One region of the Streptomyces sp. NPDC005263 genome, then DNA from elsewhere that is predicted to be linked to it. Evidence: riboswitches for the same ligand, from Rfam matches in the RefSeq annotation. Region 1 holds a riboswitch; each other region holds the start of a gene.
The links. Region 1 has a riboswitch for cyclic di-AMP ahead of ACFYRY_RS37900 (transglycosylase family protein). Riboswitches for the same ligand answer to the same signal wherever they lie in the genome.

Region 1 (4,493 bases):
GAGCATGCCCCCGTCCACCGGACGAAGCTCCCGAGCGGCGTGGAGGCTTGGCTGGTCACCCGCTACGCCGACGCCAGGCAGGCCCTCGCCGACCAGCGCCTCTCGAAGAACCCGGCGCACCACGACGAGCCCGCGCACGCCAAGGGCAAGACCGGTATCCCCGGTGAGCGCAAAGCCGAGTTGATGACCCATCTGCTCAACATCGACCCGCCGGACCACACCAGGCTCCGTCGGCTGGTGTCGAAGGCGTTCACTCCGCGACGGGTCGCCGAATTCGCCCCTCGGGTGCAGGAACTGACCGACGACCTGATCGACGGGTTCGTGGAGAAGGGGAGTGCCGACCTGATTCATGACTTCGCGTTCCCCCTCCCCATCTACGCGATCTGCGACCTGCTGGGCGTCCCCCGCGAGGACCAGGACGACTTCCGGGACTGGGCGGGCATGATGATCCGTCACGGGGGCGGGCCACGCGGCGGCGTCGCACGGTCGGTGAAGAAGATGCGCGGCTATCTCGCCGAACTCATCCACCGCAAGCGTGAGGCACTTCCCGCCGAGAGCGCCCCCGGCGAGGACCTCATCTCCGGGCTCATCCGAGCCTCCGACCACGGCGAGCACCTCACCGAGAACGAGGCCGCCGCGATGGCCTTCATCCTGCTGTTCGCCGGGTTCGAGACCACCGTCAATCTCATCGGCAACGGCACCTACGCCCTGCTCACCCACCCCGACCAGCGCACCCGCCTCCAACAGTCCCTCGCCGCCGGCGAACGCGGCCTCCTGGAGACCGGCGTCGAGGAACTCCTGCGCTACGACGGCCCGGTCGAGCTCGCCACCTGGCGGTTCGCCACCCAGCCGGTCAGCATCGGCGGGCAGGACATCGCGGCCGGCGACCCCGTACTCGTCGTACTCGCCGCCGCGGACCGGGATCCGGAGCGGTTCGCCGATCCGGATGTGCTCGACCTCTCCCGGAGTGACAACCAACACCTCGGATACGGCCACGGCATCCACTACTGCCTCGGCGCGCCCCTCGCCCGGCTGGAGGGCCAGAGCGCCCTCGGCACACTCCTCACCCGTCTCCCGGACCTGCGACTCGCCGTGGATTCGGCCGAATTGCGCTGGCGTGGCGGGCTCATCATGCGAGGACTGCGTACCTTGCCCGTGGAGTTCACGCCACGTGGTCGGGCCCCTCACCTGCGTAAAGGTGACACACCTTCAAACCTGTGATCTTCACGTGATCTACGCGGCATTAACTTGTGACAAGTGATCGTCTGCCTATACGTTCACGGATCAACGCGGCGGCGAGTGTCACTCGCCGTCGGTCACTGTTGTCTCGCGAAAGGTTTCCGCATGCTCTCCGGGAACGGCCGGCATCGTCGCCCCCGTCAAGCTCCGGCTCTCCTCGTCGCGGCCGGAGTGACCGGCTCCGCCATCGCGATCCCGCTGCTCGGCGCGACCGGCGCCAGTGCGGCCACCGGGACCACGTGGGACCAGGTCGCCAACTGCGAGACCGAGGGCTCCTGGAGCGCGAACGAAGGCGACGGACACTACGGCGGCCTCAACATCGCGCAGAAGGACTGGGAGCAGTACGGCGGACTCGACTACGCCACGCGCGCCGACCAGGCCAGCCGCAACCAGCAGATCGCCGTCGCCGAGAAGATCCTGGCCGACCAGGGTGTCGGCTACTGGTCCACCTGCGGGCTGCTCAACGGGCTCACCAAGAGCTCCGAGGCGGCCGACGTGGACACGGGTGTGGGGGTCGACACGGGCTCGGGCACGTCGAACGACTCGGGTTCGTCCGGCTTGTCCGACTCTGAAGGTTCATCGGCTGATTCGTCCGGGAGTGGATCCTCGGACGGCGCGTCGGGCACGCCTTCGGCGTCCGCGTCGGACACTCCCTCCAGCTCGTCGTCCGACTCCTCCTCCGGCTCGTCGGACGGTGCGAGCCGTGCGGGCAATTCGGCTAAGTCCGGCACATCCGCTGATTCCGGATCCGGGTCCAGTGGCTCGCAGGACTCCGGGGACACCTCCGCCGGTACGGCGAAACAGGACGACTCGGGCGACTCGGACAACTCCTGGCGGGTGGGCGGCTCTTCGAGTCTGGTCGACACCGGGGCTCTCGGTGGTGGCAAGCACCGCGGCGGCAGCGCGGACGAGGACGCGGCCGTCGACACCGCCGACGCCGGCACCTCCAGTGGCCGTCACGCCGCCGGCGGTGAGACGTACACCGTCCGCGTCGGGGACACCCTCGAGTCCATCGCCGACTCCCTCGACCTCCAGGGAGGGTGGCGCGCCCTCTACGAGGAGAACAAGCAGGCGATCGGCTCCGACCCAAGTCATATCTCCCCCGGTCAGACCCTTGGACTTGGTGCCGAATAGGGCTAAAGCGGCGGGAGTTCACGTTACGCTTCGCGCCGAATGTCCCGTTTGGTGAAAGTGTGGGATGAGTCTCAGAAGCCTTGATCGTCTTTGAAATTCCGCGGATCGCGTGTCTAACGTCGGACCGCTCGCCAACACGAGCCCCGGCTGCCGCAACGCCGAATCCTGCCAGCGGCCGTCCGGGAACAGTCGTCGCGTCAAGCGCCGTAGGCAGGAGCGGGGGACCCAAGGTAGGCGCCGGGCTCAGCAGTTGAGCCCGGCTTGGGGTGAAGCCGCGTCCCGAGAGGGATGCGGCCGGGCAACTCAACCGGCCCGAACCCGACAGCTCACCTCGCAGGCGTCGGTGAGGGGATCAACCATGCTGTTTTCCGGCAAGGGCAAGCACCGTCGTCCGTCCAAGACCACTCGCGCCGCCGCGATCGCCGGAGTCACCGGCGTCGCCATCGCCGCTCCGCTGATGGCGGCCGGCAACGCCTCCGCCGCCACCTCCTCCGAGTGGGACACCGTCGCCCAGTGCGAGTCCGGCGGCAACTGGTCCATCAACACCGGCAACGGCTACTACGGCGGCCTGCAGTTCTCCGCCTCGACCTGGGCCGCGTACGGCGGCACGCAGTACGCCTCGCAGGCCAACCAGGCCTCCAAGGCGCAGCAGATCGCCGTCGCCGAGAAGGTCCTCGCCTCCCAGGGCAAGGGCGCCTGGCCGGTCTGCGGCAAGGGCCTGTCGAGCGGTGGCTACGACGGCGGCTCCGACACCTCGTCGAACAGCTCCAGCGGCTCGAACGCCTCCAGCGGCTCGAGCAGCTCCAGCGGCTCCTCGGAGACCAGCACCCGTACCGACGAGCAGCCCGCCTCGCGTTCCCAGGAGCGCCCGGAGGCCAAGAAGACCGTCACCACCCCGACCGGCAAGAAGGTCAAGAAGGGCGACGGCGAGTACAAGGTCGTCAAGGGCGACACCCTCAGCTCGATCGCCGAGAAGCACAAGGTCAAGGGCGGCTGGGCGAAGCTGTTCGAGCTGAACAAGGACATCGTCCAGGACGCCAACCTGATCTACCCGGGTCAGCAGCTGCACCTGAAGTAGTACGCGGCGCTCGTCCGAACCACAGCGCCCTCACCTCCGTGGTCCTCGTGCCGAGGGCCTCGTGAGGGCCCCCGTCCCCACGGGCTCCCCGCTCCGGTGCGTGTTCCCCCGTACGCACCGGAGCGGGGTCTTTTTGTGTGGTCTTCCGCGCGACTGTGTGCGGTCTTCCGCGCGTGTCTTTGTTCCGTTCGGAAACAATTACCTCTCGGTTCTGCCCAAGGGGTGGGCGACAGGGGGGTCGATCGCCCCGAGGCGGTTAGGCTCATCTCGCGGAGCCGACCGCGACTCCGTGCACTACGGGGCCCCTCGGCCCCGCGTACCCCGCGTCACATCCCAGAAGGAGATGCTCGTGCCGTCCATCGACGTCGTCGTAGCCCGGGAAATCCTGGACTCCCGAGGCAACCCCACGGTCGAGGTCGAGGTCGGCCTCGACGACGGCAGCACGGGTCGTGCCGCCGTCCCCTCCGGAGCCTCCACGGGCGCCTTCGAGGCCATCGAGCTCCGCGACGGTGACCCGAACCGCTACCAGGGCAAGGGTGTCGAGAAGGCCGTCCTCGCCGTCATCGAGCAGATCGGCCCGGAGCTGGTCGGCTACGACGCCACCGAGCAGCGCCTGATCGACCAGGCCATGTTCGACCTGGACGCCACCGACAACAAGGGCTCGCTCGGCGCCAACGCCATCCTCGGCGTCTCCCTCGCCGTCGCCCACGCCGCCTCCGAGGCCAGCGACCTCCCGCTCTTCCGCTACCTGGGCGGCCCGAACGCGCACCTGCTGCCGGTGCCGATGATGAACATCCTGAACGGCGGCTCGCACGCCGACTCCAACGTGGACATCCAGGAGTTCATGATCGCCCCGATCGGCGCGGAGTCCTTCTCCGAGGCGCTGCGCTGGGGCACCGAGGTCTACCACACCCTGAAGAAGGTGCTGAAGGGCCGCGGCCTGTCCACCGGTCTCGGCGACGAGGGCGGTTTCGCCCCGAACCTCGGCTCCAACCGTGAGGCCCTCGACCTCATCCTCGAGGCGGTCAAGGAGGCCGGGTAC
Region 2 (4,493 bases), on a different contig from region 1:
TCATCCCGGACGCGGACCGGGACCGGCCGGTGCTGTTCAACTCCTGGGAGGCCACCGAGTTCGACATCTCCGAGGAGCAGCAGGGGGTGCTGGCCCGCCGGGCCGCGGCGATGGGCGTCGAGCTGTTCGTCATCGACGACGGCTGGTTCGGGAAGCGCACGAGCGACCGCGCCGGGCTCGGCGACTGGACGCCCAACCCCGACCGCTTCCCCGGCGGCCTGAGGCCCCTCGCAGACTCCGTGCACGACCTCGGTATGCAGTTCGGCATCTGGGTCGAGCCGGAAATGGTCAATCCGGACAGCGACCTCTACCGCGCCCACCCGGACTGGGTGCAGTACCAACCAGGGCGAAAGCGGACGGAACAGCGCAACCAGCTGGTGTTGAACCTCGCGCGCGAGGACGTCCAGGAGTACCTCTGGCAGCAGTTGCACGGGCTGCTCTCCAGCGCCCCGATCGACTATGTGAAGTGGGACTTCAACCGCTGCTTCACCGACGCGGGCTGGCCCGAGGACCCCTACCCGCAGCGCCTGTGGGTGGATCACGTGAACGCGCTGTACCGCCTGTTGGACCGGCTGCGCGAGGCGCACCCGGGCGTCGCCTTCGAGTCCTGCTCCGGCGGTGGCGGCCGGATCGACCTCGGCATCATGAGCCGTACCGACCAGGTGTGGACCTCCGACAACACCGACCCGCTCGACCGGCTCGCGATCCAGCACGGCTTCAGCCAGATCCACCCCGCGCGGGTGATGGCCGCCTGGGTCACGGACAGCCCCAACACTCAGCTCAACGGCCGGGTCAGCACCTTGCGGTTCCGGTTCGTCAGCGCGATGGCCGGGGTGCTCGGAGTCGGCGGGGACCTCGCCGAATGGACCGAGGAAGAGCTCGCCGAGGCCCGTGACTGGGTGACTCTCTACAAGGAGATCCGTCCCCTCGTCCAGCGTGGCGACCTCTATCGACTGCGCCCGCCCACGGGCGGATCGAGCGCGGTGCAGTACGTCCTCGGTGACGAGACGGTCGTCCTGGCCTGGCTCCAGGCGCAGCACCACGGCGAGCCGGTGCCGGCGCTGCGGCTGCGCGGACTCGACCCGGCGGCATCGTACGAATGCCGTGAAACGGGCGAAGTTCACCGAGGGGCCGTACTGCTGCACCATGGACTGCGGACCGGCCTCCGGGGTGACCTCGATGCGACGGTTATCCGGCTGCGCCGCATCTGAGAGTTCTGCCCGAATTGGCGTCTTCATTCCAACTCTGCCTGAAATGGGGCGACCTGGGGAGTGGGGCGTGAGGAGTGTCATATTCGTGACCGTCCGTCGCGCGTCATGTTCACGTAATTCTTATGCCTTTCAAGGGAATTCGAGAAGTGGATGACCCTTGATTTACCGAGGGTGACCAGGAATTCCCATTACGGATCAACGGAAGCGCATTTGGGTGCAACCTTCCGCTTGTCCCTGTGCGTCTTAGTCGCTTACGTTCGCCACCGATCCGGACGGACGCCCAATCCTGCCGCCGCCCGGAGACCGCACACACTCACCCGTACATGGCAGGAGCGGGGGACCCACAGGTAGAACCGCCTGTTCCGGTCTCCGGAACAGGCTTGGGGTCAAGTCGTACCTCGGTATGGCCGGACATCTCCAGTCCGCACCCGACAGCTCACCTCGCAGGCGCCGGAGAGGAATTCGCCATGCCCGCGAGGGGTAAGCATCGCCAACCGAAGACCCAGCGCTTCGCCCGTTCCATCGCCGTCGCCGGAGCCGGCGGCGCGGCACTCGCCCTCCCGTTTCTGGGGGCCACCGGCGCCCATGCGGCGAGTGCCCAGTCCATTTCCGAGAATGTCGTTCAGTCGTCAGTTCCGACTGCCGCGAAGAAGTCGGTGGCCGCACGGACTTCCGGTGTGAAGACCTATGTCGTGCGAGCCGGAGACTGTCTCGCGAAGATCGCCGAGGAGCAGCACGTCAGCGGGGGCTGGCAGAAGCTCTACGCCGACAATCGTGAGGCCGTCGGCGACAATCCGTCGCTGATTCACCCCGGTTTGAAGCTCACGATCGGCAAGAAGGCCGAGTCGTCGGCCTCTTCGTCGAAGCCGAAGCCGAAGCCGAAGCCGCAATCGAAGTCGTCATCGTCGGCGTCCTCGTCGTCCGCGTCGTCCGCGTCGCAGACGTCGACGGTCGTCGAGCAGAGCGCCGCCACCACCAGCACCGCGAACGGCTTCACCCTGCCGGTCGATGGCGCCACCATCGGCACGGGCTACCACGTGCCGGGCAGCATGTGGGCCAGCGGCTACCACACCGGCGTCGACTTCATCGTCCCCACCGGTACCCCGCTCAAGGCCGTCGGCGCGGGCACGGTCGTCTCCGCGGGCTGGGGCGGCGCGTACGGCAACCAGGTCGTCATCAGGCTGGCCGACGGCTACTACGCGCAGTACGCGCACCTGTCCTCGATCTCCGTCTCCAGCGGTCAGACGGTGACCGAGGGCCAGCAGATCGGTCTCTCCGGCGCGACCGGCAACGTGACCGGCCCGCACCTGCACTTCGAGATCCGCACCACGCCGGACTACGGCTCGGACGTGGACCCGATCGCCTACCTCCGCTCCAAGGGGGTCTCGGTCGGCTGACGCCCGCACGACCACCTGCCTCACACGCTGCCGAAGGCCGGACCCCTGATCCCCGGGTCCGGCCTTCGGTGTGTCCGGGGCCGGCGTTCGGTACGTCCGGCCCGCTTTCGTATGTCCGGGTCCACAGCGATACGTTCCGTCCCTCCACTGGCCAATTCCCGACCATCGCATCGCGGTCCTGAGGCCCGAAGAGCGTGATCCGTCGACAGCGCGCGGGGTGAACGGGCACAGTGAACTCCGCTTCTGTGTAAGCGCTTTCCCCCTGCCGTACCTGTCGATCGCCCGGAAGGAGTCGTCTCCCGTGACGACCACGCGCAGAGCTTTCGCGACCTTGGCCGCCGGCGCCGCAATGGCCGCCCTCGCCCCGGCGGCAACCGCGAGCGCCTCGCCCCGCCACCGCCACCTCATCGCCCGTGACGACTTCCGTCACGGCCTCGGCCGATGGGCCGTGGAACTCGAGAAGGGCGGCACCGTCACCGCCTCCCACGGGATCCTGGAGGTCGACGTGCCCGCCGGCGCGACCGTCTGGTTCAGGCAGCGGCTCGAAGGACCGTACGTCCTGGAGTACACCGCCACACCGGTGTCGCAGGGCGGGGTCAACGACCGGGTGTCGGACCTCAACAACTTCTGGAACGCCGTCGACGTCCGCTCCCCGGACGACCTGTTCGCCTCCACGAGGAGCGGTGCGCTCGCCGAGTACGACCACCTCAAGACGTACTACGTCGGATACGGCGCCAACACGAACACCACGACCAGGATGCGCCGCTACGTCGGCGAGGCGGGCGTGCGTCCGCTGGTGTACGACTACACGGAGCCCCTGCTGGTGGCGAACCGGCTGAACCGGGTCCGGATCGTCTCGGACGGTTCGACCGTGCGGTGGTGGAACAACGGACGGCTCGTTTTCGACCTCACCGACCCCGAGCCGTACACGAGCGGGCACTTCGGCTTCCGGACCACCTGGAGCCACTTCCGGATCTCCGGATTCCGGGTGTGGCGATTGCCGCGTCAACAGCACTGACGAGAAGGCTATTCCTGGCTTGACCAATCCTTGGAAGGTGGCTTATCTCACCGCACGTCAACCCCTTCCTACGGTCGCGTAGCTCACATCCGAAGGTGAATCATGGGCCGATGTGGCAGACGATTCGAAGAGTGACAACAGATCAGTGATCGGGTCGTACGTGGCGGTGGGGGACAGCTTCACCGAGGGCGTCGGCGACCCCGGCCCCGACGGGGCGTTGGTCGGCTGGGCGGACCGGTTCGCGGTCCTGCTCGCGGACCGGCGGCCCGAGGGCGACTTCCGGTACACGAACCTCGCCGTGCGCGGGAAACTGCTCGACCAGATCGTGGCGGACCAGCTGCCGAAGGCCGTGGAACTGGCCCCGGAGCTGGTCTCCTTCTGTGCGGGCGGCAACGACATCCTGCGGCCCGGCACCGACCCCGACGAGGTCGCGGAGCGCTTCGAGCGGGCGGTGGTGCGGTTGACCTCCGTGGCCGGCACGGTGATGGTGACGACCGGGTTCGACACCCGCGGCGTGCCCGTGTTCAAGCATCTGCGCGGCAAGATCGCCACCTACAACGGGCATGTGCGGGCGATCGCCGACCGCTACGGCTGTCCCGTGCTCGACCTGTGGTCCCTGAAGACCGTTCAGGACCGCAGGGCCTGGGACGGTGACCGGCTCCACCTCTCACCCGAGGGCCATACGCGTGTCGCGCTGCGCGCGGGCCAGGTCCTCGGCCTGGAGGTCCCGGCCGACCCGGACCAGCCCTGGCCGCCGCAGCCCGCCCGCGGCACCCTGGAGATCCGGCGGGACGACGTGCACTGGGCGCGCGAGTACCTGGTGCCGTGGATCGGACGGCGGCTGCGCGGGGAGTCGTCGGGGGACCA
Region 3 (4,493 bases), on a different contig from region 1:
TCCGGTTCGCGTCGAGTCGGCGGGGCGTTCCATCCGTATTCTCTGATCATGGCCGCACCTACCGCATATTCACTGATCGCCACCGACCTGGACGGAACGCTGCTCCGAGACGACGACACGTTCTCCGACCGGTCACTCGCCGCGCTCGCGCGGGTGGCGGCGGCCGGCGCCCGGCACCTCGTCGTCACCGGCCGGCCGGCGCCCAGGGTGCGGCCCCTCCTCGACGTCCTCGGCAGCGAGGGGCTCGCGGTGTGCGGGCAGGGCGCGCAGGTGTACGACGCCGGCGCGCACCGTCTGCTGTGGTCGGTCACCCTGGACCGGGAATTGGCCGAGACCGCGCTCGGCAAGATCGAGGCCGAGGTGGGCGAGGTGTACGCGGCCGTCGACCAGGACGGCGTCGACGGACTTACCCTCATCGAACCGGGCTACCTCATGCCCCACCCGACGCTGCCCGCGGTGCGCGTGGGACGGCGCGACGACCTGTGGTGCGAGCCCATCAGCAAGGTGCTGCTGCGTCACCCCGACCTGTCGGACGACGAGTTGGCGGCGACCGCCCGCTCGGTGGTCGGCTCCCTCGCCACGGTCACCATGTCCGGGCCCGGCACCGTCGAACTCCAGCCCTGCGGCATCACCAAGGCGACCGGCCTCGCACTGGCCGCCGACCGTCTGGGCCTCGGCGCGGACCGGACCGTCGCCTTCGGTGACATGCCCAACGACATCCCCATGTTCGACTGGGCCGCGCACGGCATCGCCATGGCGAACGCCCACCCCGAACTCAAGGCCGTGGCCGACGAGGTCACCCAGTCGAACGAGGACGACGGCGTCGCCGTCGTCCTCGAAGGACTCTTCCCGGAGGCCTGACAAAGGGCTACCGGTGACGGGGCTACCGGCGAAAGGGCGACCGGTGACAGGGCTACCGGCGAAAGAGGCTCAGTACGCGCCCCACACGTTGTCGATCGAGCCGTACCGCGCGGCCGCGTAGTTGCAGGCGGCCGTGATGTTCGCGACCGGGTCGTACGGGTCCCACGAGGTACCGGCCACGTGGTACGCCTGGAAGGTCGGGTCGATGGTCTGGAGCAGGCCCTTGGACGGGGTGCCCGCGGCCGCGTTGGAGTCCCAGAGGTTGATGGCGTACGGGTTGCCCGAGGACTCCCGGATGACATTGCGGTAGATGCCGTTGTACGAACCCGGAATGTCGTGTTCCGCCATGACCTGGAGCGACGCCCGGATCCAGCCGTCGAGGTTGTTGGCGTAACCCAGTGAGGAGGCGGTGACCACGGTCGGGGTCGCCGCCGACGCGGTGGTCGCGCCGATGAGCGGGAGCGCCAGGACGGCGACTCCGGTGCCCGCGACGGCGATCCTGCGGGCGAGACGAGCTCTCTTGGAAAGACGGTTGTGACCTGCGGACATGGGGACGTTCCTTCTCCGGCGCCTGCGAGGTGAGCTGTCGGGTTCGGGCGGGAGTTGCCCGGCCGTGCCCCCATGAGGCGGCACGACTTCACCCCGAGCCGTACCGGAATGTCCTGGAACATCCCGAACGGCGGCTTACCTGGGTCCCCCGCTCCTGCCGTGCGGTGTTCGTCGGTGGATGTCTCTATGGGCGGCGGCAGGATTCGGCGTCCGCCCGACAGGCCGGGAACGTATGCGAGAGCACATGTCCGAAACAAGGGCGGATTCATACCTCGCACCTATTGACCTTGGTCTGAGGCATTTGAGGCACTTGATCCTTTGCTGTTGCCAAGGTTCAACTGGCGTGCAAGGCAAGGCGAAGGGAGGTGACGTGGGAGCCGGGTGTACTCGACCGCGAGTGACCCAACTCACGGGCGAGCGCAAGACCGGCAAATCGGGCAATGAGCCCAACTCGGAGCGCCCGTACCGCTCGTTATCGCCGGCGATGAGAACGCGTGTGCCTGTGATCACTGGTCGGGGTGGCGGCTGCGAGGTTCGGGAATGTGTGTGCGACGTCCGTACGTGTGGTCCTTCGGAGGGGTGGGGACGGCGCAGTGCCCTGGTTGGGGCTGTGAGGGGGCGAGGCAGGCGTGGGGTGGCCGTGGGCGGCGGGCGTAACCCGCTACGCCGACCGGCTCTGCGTGTCGTCGACTGCGCGCACCACTCTGACGGCGGAGCGGGGCGTGGGGACCCCAGTCGCCGGGTGAGCGCACCTACACCCGCGCCGCGTGTGGAACCGTGTCCCCGCGGGACAAGAACTCCGCACGGGTGATGCTTGTCCGGGCTGGTCTCAACCCGGCTGGTGCCGAGGGCGGAGGGCGGAGGACCACCTGGAGTACTGCTCCAGGGGGCTGCCTGAGTCAGGAATCCCCTCCCGCCAGGAGGGGAGGATTCAATACTTCCATGTAAGTCGATAGATATCCGTTCTTTTCAAGTGATCAAAAACATACCCGGCATGATCCAATACCGCCTGGCCTGGACCGGTGGGCGCTATCGGTGATCGAAAGATGACCGGATACGCTGACTTGAGTGATGTCAGCGACCTATCGACAAACCGTGTATCGCCAGTAGACACCAGCAGACAGGAGACCCCTCGTGACCGTCGTCGGGCCGTTCGGGCTGAGCGTGCGGGACCAGGCTCTGGAAGCCGATGTCCAGGCCGGATTGGCGGCTGTCGAGGAGGGACTGCTCGAAGCCACCAAGAGCGAGGTTCCCTTCATCACGGAGGCCGCCCAGCATCTGGTGCGGGCGGGCGGAAAGCGGTTCCGGCCGTTGCTCGTGATGCTCGCCGCCCAGTTCGGGGACCCCTATGCGCCGGGCATCGTGCCGTCCGCGGTGGTGGTGGAGCTGACCCACCTGGCGACGCTGTACCACGACGACGTGATGGACGAGGCCGAGGTGCGGCGCGGGGTGGACAGCGCGAACACCCGCTGGGGCAACTCGGTCGCCGTCCTCACCGGTGACTTCCTGTTCGCACGCGCCTCGCACATCCTGGCCGACCTCGGGCCCGAGGCGGTCCGGGTCCAGGCCGAGGCGTTCGAACGCCTGGTCACCGGGCAGATCCTGGAGACCGCGGGCCCCCAGGACGGCCGGGACCCGGTCGAGCACTACCTCGACGTCCTCGGCGGCAAGACGGGATCGCTGGTGGCGGTGGCGTGCCGCTTCGGGGCGATGATGTCGGGCGCCGACGAGACGGTGGTCGACGTGCTGACGCAGTACGGCGAGCGGCTGGGCGTCGCCTTCCAGCTCGCGGACGACGTCCTGGACATCGCGTCCGACTCCCACGAGTCCGGCAAGACCCCGGGCACCGACCTGCGCGAGGGCATCGCGACCCTGCCGGTCCTGCGGCTGCGCGAACGGGCGGCCCGGCTGGGTCTGGCCGAGGACGTCGCCCTGTGCGAGCTGCTGGACTCCGACCTCACCGACGACGAACGGCACGCCCAGGCACTGGCCGGCCTGCGCGCGCACCCGGCGCTGGAACAGGCCCGCCGTGACACGGTCCGCTACGCCAAGGACGCCCGCTCCGCGCTGTCCCCGCTGCGGGAGTGCGACGCGAAGCTGGCGCTCATGGAGTTGTGCGACGCGGTGGTCCACCGGGCGGGGTAGCGACGTACCGCTGATCCGGACCGACCCGAGGCGGGGGGGGGCCCCCCGCCCCGGCGGGGGGGGGGGGGGGGCCCCCCCCCGGGGGGGGGCCGCGCGGGGGGGGGGGGGGGGGGGGGGGGGGGCGCGCGGGCGCGGGGGGGGGGGGGTGGGGGGGGGCGCCGCGGGGGGGGGGGGGGGGCCCCCGGGGGGGGGGGGGCCCCCCCCCGGGCCCCCCCCCCCCCCCGGGGGGGGCCCCCCCCCCCCCCCCCGGGGGGCCGGGGCCCCCCGCCGCCTTCGCGTGTCATACCGGAGGTGTACGTGGAGTTGAGCCCGCGGGTTGACGCATCTTCCCGGCCCATTTGGTCAGATGGACACCAGGGGAAAACACCAATCCTCACCGATTCGGGTGAGAATGGCGGCTACGGGGTGGACGCAGGGGAGTCGCACAGCCGCCGCCGACGACGGAGGTAAGGCACACATGGCACCGTATGAGTCCGACGACAGCACGACTGCCGCGGCGGAGGTCGACGACAGGTACCCGAGGCGGCACAAGGCCGCGCGGTACGCCGTCCCGGTCGCGGTGGTGGGGGTGGCGGCGGCGACCATCGGTCTCGTCCCCGCACTCGCCGACTCCGGCGATCCCGACCTGCCGAAGATCAGCGCACAGAAACTCATCGAGAAGATCGCCGCGTCGGACGTGCAGCAGCTGTCCGGCACGGTGAAGATCAGCACGGACCTCGGACTGCCCGACCTCGGCGGCCTGGAGAGCAGCCTGGCCTCCGGCGCCATGGAGTCGGGCAAGGGCGACGGCTCCTCCGCCGACCCGTCCGCCAAGCTGACCGAGCTCGCGACCGGCACCCACACCATGCGCGTCGCGGCCGACGGCCCGGACCGGCAGAAGCTGTCCCTGCTGGAGAGCGGCTCCGAGTACAGCGTGATCCACAACGGCAAGGACGTCT
Region 4 (4,493 bases), on a different contig from region 1:
CGGCCAGTCCCAGCCAGCCGACGCAGGCCGACGCCAGGGTGACTTGGGACAGCACCTCGTATTCCGCCAGGTGCAGTCCGACCGACAGGACGCCGGTCGCCATCACAGCGGCTCCCGCCGCCGGGGAGCGCCGCGTCCACCAGGCGCGCAGGAGGGCGCGAGGGGAGCGAGGAGAGGAAGAGGGTGAGGGGCTGGAGGAGGCGCTGGGGGAGGGGCCGGCCATGGGGGCGATGCTAGGAAGCGCGACGCGCGTCGCGAGCGGGGCGCGCACGCGGGCGCGGGGAAAACGCGCGGGCGCAGCACACGGAGGGCCACCCCGCGGCCGGGTGGGGCTCGGCGGGGTGGCCCTTGGCGAGGGGGGTCAGGCCGGTCGTACCACGCTGTAGATCGCCGACTCGCCGTCGTAGTAGATCGACTCCTCGCGGACGTACGCGCCCGGCTTCGGGGCGTGGATCATCATGCCGTTGCCGATGTACATGCCGACGTGGCTGATGTCGTCGTAGAAGAACACCAGGTCACCGGGTTGGGCGGCGGAGAGGGAGACTGTGGTGCCCGCGTTGACCTGGTCGTAGGTGGTGCGCGGGAGGCTGACCCCGGCGGCCTTCCAGGCGGCCTGGGTGAGGCCGGAGCAGTCGTAGGAGCCGGGGCCGGTGGCGCCCCAGACGTACGGCTTGCCGATCTGGGCGCGGGCGAAGGCGAGCGCCTTCTCGGCCTTGGTGGCGTACGTGGCGTCGGACAGGGACGTGGAGCCCGTCGAGGTGGACCCCGACGACGTGGAGCCCGTCGAGGAGCCACTGTCCTGCTGCTGGGCCGCCGCCTCCCGGGCCTTCTGCTCCGCGGCGGCCTGCTGCTGCGCCAGCTCGGCGGCCTTGCGCTCCGCCTCCTGCTGTTTCTTCTCCTCGATCGCGGCGAGCCGCGCCTTCTCCTCGGCGGTCAGCCGCGACAGCAGGGTGCGCGCGTCGGCGAGCTTCTTCTGGACGGTCGACTTGGCCGTCTTCAGGTCGCCCTGCGACTGGGTGAGCTCCTGGAGGCTCTCCGTGGCCTCCCGGCGCTTCTTCATCGTCGCGGACTGCTCGGTGACGTAGTCGTCGACCGCGCCCTTCTCGCGCGTGGTCAGCCGGCTCATCAGCTGGGTCTGGTCGAAGTAGTCCTGCGGGGAGTCCGCGAGCAGGAAGGTCGCGGTGTCGGGTGCGGAGGCGCCGGTGCGGTACTGGGCGGAGGCGAAGGAACCCAGCTCCTCCCGTGCCTCGTTGAGCTTCTGCGTGCGCTGGGCGACGTCTTCGAGGAGGGTGTCGACGCGTTTGCGCTGCTTGCCGGTCTTCTCCTTGGCCGCGTTGTAGGTGTCGGTCGCCGACTCCGCCTGGCGGTACAGGTCGTCGACCTTCTGTTCGACCTCTTCGAGGCTGGGTTTGTCGTCGACGGGCGCGGCCTGCGCCGACTGGGACAGCAGGGCGACGGAGGTGAGGGCCGCCGTGGCGAGGGCGGGGGTCCGTATGCCTGCTACGCGCGTACCCGGGGGACGCGACTTGCGGTGCGACGCCAAGGGAGGCGACTCCTTCCACGTTCCGCCTACCGAGTTAGCTGTCGGGTTCGGGCGGGAGATGCGGAAGGGTTGCCCTACGGCCTTGTCCCAGAGGGAGTCGGGCCGATTCACCCCAAGTTCGGTGGGTCCCCGGTTCCGGTCGCGCGGCGGCGCTGCGGATTCGGCGGAGGCCGCGCGGCCCGGCGGGGTTCGCCGGTGGGGGTCGTACGGCCTGTCCGGCACGGTAGCCAACTGGTGTGGCCGCTGTGAAGGTTGATGTTCGATATGCCCGATACATTTTCGTGACCTTCAGTCAGGACGTCGCCGTTTGTGATGGATTCGGAGAGATCTGCATCGATCTGCAGTGATCTGCGCGATCTGAATGATCTGAATGATGTGTGATGACTTATGCGTATTTCCCGCCTCTCTCCCTGATTGATCGCGGACCGTGACGGCGCGGTCCCACAGGGTGGGGCGGGGCGGTCCCCCGGGGTGGCCGGGACGGTCCCGCAGGTGGAGGGCGCCGGGCGGCCGACCCGGGACGATCCTCGGCGTCCGCGCCCGCCGCCGGATTCCCGCGATGTTCTCGGGGTGGCGGCGGGCTGTCAGTGGGGGGTCCTAGACTCGGAGTGCGATGAGCAGCCTCTTTGATGACAGCTTCCTGGCGCACCTCCAGGCCCCTCGCGGGCACGAGGAGGGCCCCCCGCCGCCGCCCGAGGACGACCACGTAGCGGAGTCCGTTCCGGACGATCTGTTCGGCGGGAAGTTCGACGTGCCGCCGGACCGGGACACCCACTACCGCGACGGCGCCCCGCGTCCGGCGGTGGACCCGGCCGCGCTCCTGGAGGGGCTGAACGAGAACCAGCGCGAGGCCGTCGTGCACGCGGGCGCCCCGCTGCTCATCGTGGCCGGCGCCGGCTCGGGCAAGACCCGTGTGCTCACGCACCGCATCGCCTACCTGCTCGGCCAGCGGAACGTGCACCCGGGCCAGATCCTCGCGATCACCTTCACCAACAAGGCCGCCGGCGAGATGAAGGAGCGCGTCGAGCAGCTCGTCGGCCCGCGCGCGAACGCGATGTGGGTGATGACCTTCCACAGCGCGTGCGTCCGCATCCTGCGCCGGGAGTCGAAGAAGCTGGGCTTCACGTCCTCGTTCTCGATCTACGACGCCGCCGACTCCAAGCGTCTGATGGCCCTGGTCTGCCGCGACCTGGACCTCGACCCCAAGCGCTACCCGCCGAAGTCCTTCAGCGCCAAGATCTCGAACCTGAAGAACGAGCTGATCGACGAGGAGGACTTCGCCGCCCAGGCCGCCGACGGCTTCGAGAAGACCCTCGCCCAGGCCTACGCCATGTACCAGTCGCGGCTGCGTGAGGCGAACGCCCTCGACTTCGACGACCTGATCATGACGACGGTCAACCTGCTGCGCGCCTTCCCGGACGTCGCCGAGCACTACCGCCGCCGCTTCCGGCACGTCCTCGTCGACGAGTACCAGGACACCAACCACGCCCAGTACTCCCTGGTCCGGGAGCTCGTCGGCACCTTTGAGCACCCGGTGGACGTACCGCCCAGCGAGTACGACCTCCAGCCCGCCGAACTGTGCGTGGTGGGTGACGCCGACCAGTCGATCTACGCGTTCCGCGGCGCGACCATCCGCAACATCCTCCAGTTCGAGGAGGACTACCCGGACGCGACGACGATCCTGCTGGAGCAGAACTACCGCTCGACGCAGACGATCCTCACCGCCGCCAACGCGGTCATCGAGCGCAACGAGTCCCGCCGTCCCAAGAACCTCTGGACCAACGCCGGCGCCGGCGCCCGCATCACCGGCTATGTCGCCGACACCGAGCACGACGAGGCCCAGTTCGTCGCCGACGAGATAGACCGCCTCACGGACGCGGGCGACGCGAAGGCCGGCGACGTCGCCGTCTTCTACCGGACCAACGCCCAGTCCCGTGTCTTCGAGGAGATCTTCATCCGGGTCGGCCTGCCCTACAAGGTCGTCGGCGGTGTCCGCTTCTACGAGCGCAAGGAGGTCCGGGACGTCCTGGCCTACCTGCGGGTCCTCGCCAACCCGGAGGACTCGGTGCCGCTGCGCCGGGTCCTGAACGTGCCCAAGCGCGGCATCGGCGAGCGTGCCGAGGCGATGATCGACGCCCTGTCCCAGCGGGAGAAGATCAGCTTCCCGCAGGCGCTGAAGCGGGTCGACGAGGCCTACGGCATGGCGGCGCGCTCCACCAACGCCGTGAAGCGGTTCAACACGCTGATGGAGGACCTCCGTACCGTCGTCGACTCCGGAGCGGGTCCGGCGACCGTCCTGGAGGCGGTGCTCGAACGCACCGGCTACCTCGCCGAGTTGCAGGCCTCCACCGACCCGCAGGACGAGACCCGGATCGAGAACCTCCAGGAACTCGCCGCCGTGGCCCTGGAGTTCGAGCAGGAGACCGCGCAGGGGGAGGCGTCCGGTTCGCTCTCCGACTTCCTGGAGCGGGTGGCCCTGGTCGCCGACTCCGACCAGATCCCCGACGAGGAAGAGGACGGCTCCGGAGTCATCACCCTGATGACCCTGCACACCGCCAAGGGCCTCGAGTTCCCCGTCGTGTTCCTGACCGGCATGGAGGACGGCGTCTTCCCGCACATGCGCGCCCTCGGCCAGACCAAGGAGCTGGAGGAGGAGCGCCGCCTGGCGTACGTCGGCATCACCCGCGCGCGGGAACGGCTGTATCTGACCCGGTCGTCGCTGCGGAGCGCGTGGGGCCAGCCGTCGTACAACCCGCCCTCCCGTTTCCTGGAGGAGATCCCGCCGCAGCACGTCGACTGGAAGCGGACCGGTGCCACGGCACCGGCGTCCTCCGGCCCGGTGTCCGCGGTGGCGGCCTCGCTGTCGTCGTCCCGCTCCCGCTCGTCGGCGTCCGGGGCGTCCGGCTTCGCCACCCGCCGGAGCTCGGAGAAGCCGGTGGTGACGCTGGCG

Region 2: another riboswitch for cyclic di-AMP. It lies ahead of ACFYRY_RS05785 (peptidoglycan DD-metalloendopeptidase family protein); the one in region 1 lies ahead of ACFYRY_RS37900 (transglycosylase family protein).
Region 3: another riboswitch for cyclic di-AMP. It lies ahead of ACFYRY_RS14165 (transglycosylase SLT domain-containing protein); the one in region 1 lies ahead of ACFYRY_RS37900 (transglycosylase family protein).
Region 4: another riboswitch for cyclic di-AMP. It lies ahead of ACFYRY_RS15125 (NlpC/P60 family protein); the one in region 1 lies ahead of ACFYRY_RS37900 (transglycosylase family protein).

The regions. Positions count from the first base shown of each region.
Region 1 is NZ_JBIAKJ010000012.1:75,409-79,901, forward strand. Features, by position in the region: gene ACFYRY_RS37890 (cytochrome P450) at 1-1,221, shown strand, start outside; gene ACFYRY_RS37895 (transglycosylase family protein) at 1,345-2,373, shown strand; cyclic di-AMP (ydaO/yuaA leader) riboswitch at 2,566-2,728, shown strand; gene ACFYRY_RS37900 (transglycosylase family protein) at 2,732-3,451, shown strand; gene eno (phosphopyruvate hydratase) at 3,801-4,493, shown strand, end outside.
Region 2 is NZ_JBIAKJ010000001.1:1,266,315-1,270,807, reverse strand. Features, by position in the region: gene ACFYRY_RS05790 (alpha-galactosidase) at 1-1,211, shown strand, start outside; cyclic di-AMP (ydaO/yuaA leader) riboswitch at 1,512-1,674, shown strand; gene ACFYRY_RS05785 (peptidoglycan DD-metalloendopeptidase family protein) at 1,679-2,608, shown strand; gene ACFYRY_RS05780 (DUF6250 domain-containing protein) at 2,910-3,626, shown strand; gene ACFYRY_RS05775 (SGNH/GDSL hydrolase family protein) at 3,772-4,493, shown strand, end outside.
Region 3 is NZ_JBIAKJ010000003.1:132,804-137,296, forward strand. Features, by position in the region: gene ACFYRY_RS14160 (HAD family hydrolase) at 49-861, shown strand; gene ACFYRY_RS14165 (transglycosylase SLT domain-containing protein) at 931-1,410, opposite strand; cyclic di-AMP (ydaO/yuaA leader) riboswitch at 1,415-1,594, opposite strand; partial or broken gene ACFYRY_RS14170 (RNA-guided endonuclease TnpB family protein) at 2,155-2,308, shown strand; gene ACFYRY_RS14175 (polyprenyl synthetase family protein) at 2,545-3,555, shown strand; gene ACFYRY_RS14180 (outer membrane lipoprotein carrier protein LolA) at 4,013-4,493, shown strand, end outside.
Region 4 is NZ_JBIAKJ010000003.1:324,934-329,426, forward strand. Features, by position in the region: gene ACFYRY_RS15120 (tellurite resistance/C4-dicarboxylate transporter family protein) at 1-223, opposite strand, end outside; gene ACFYRY_RS15125 (NlpC/P60 family protein) at 362-1,543, opposite strand; cyclic di-AMP (ydaO/yuaA leader) riboswitch at 1,551-1,719, opposite strand; gene pcrA (DNA helicase PcrA) at 2,157-4,493, shown strand, end outside.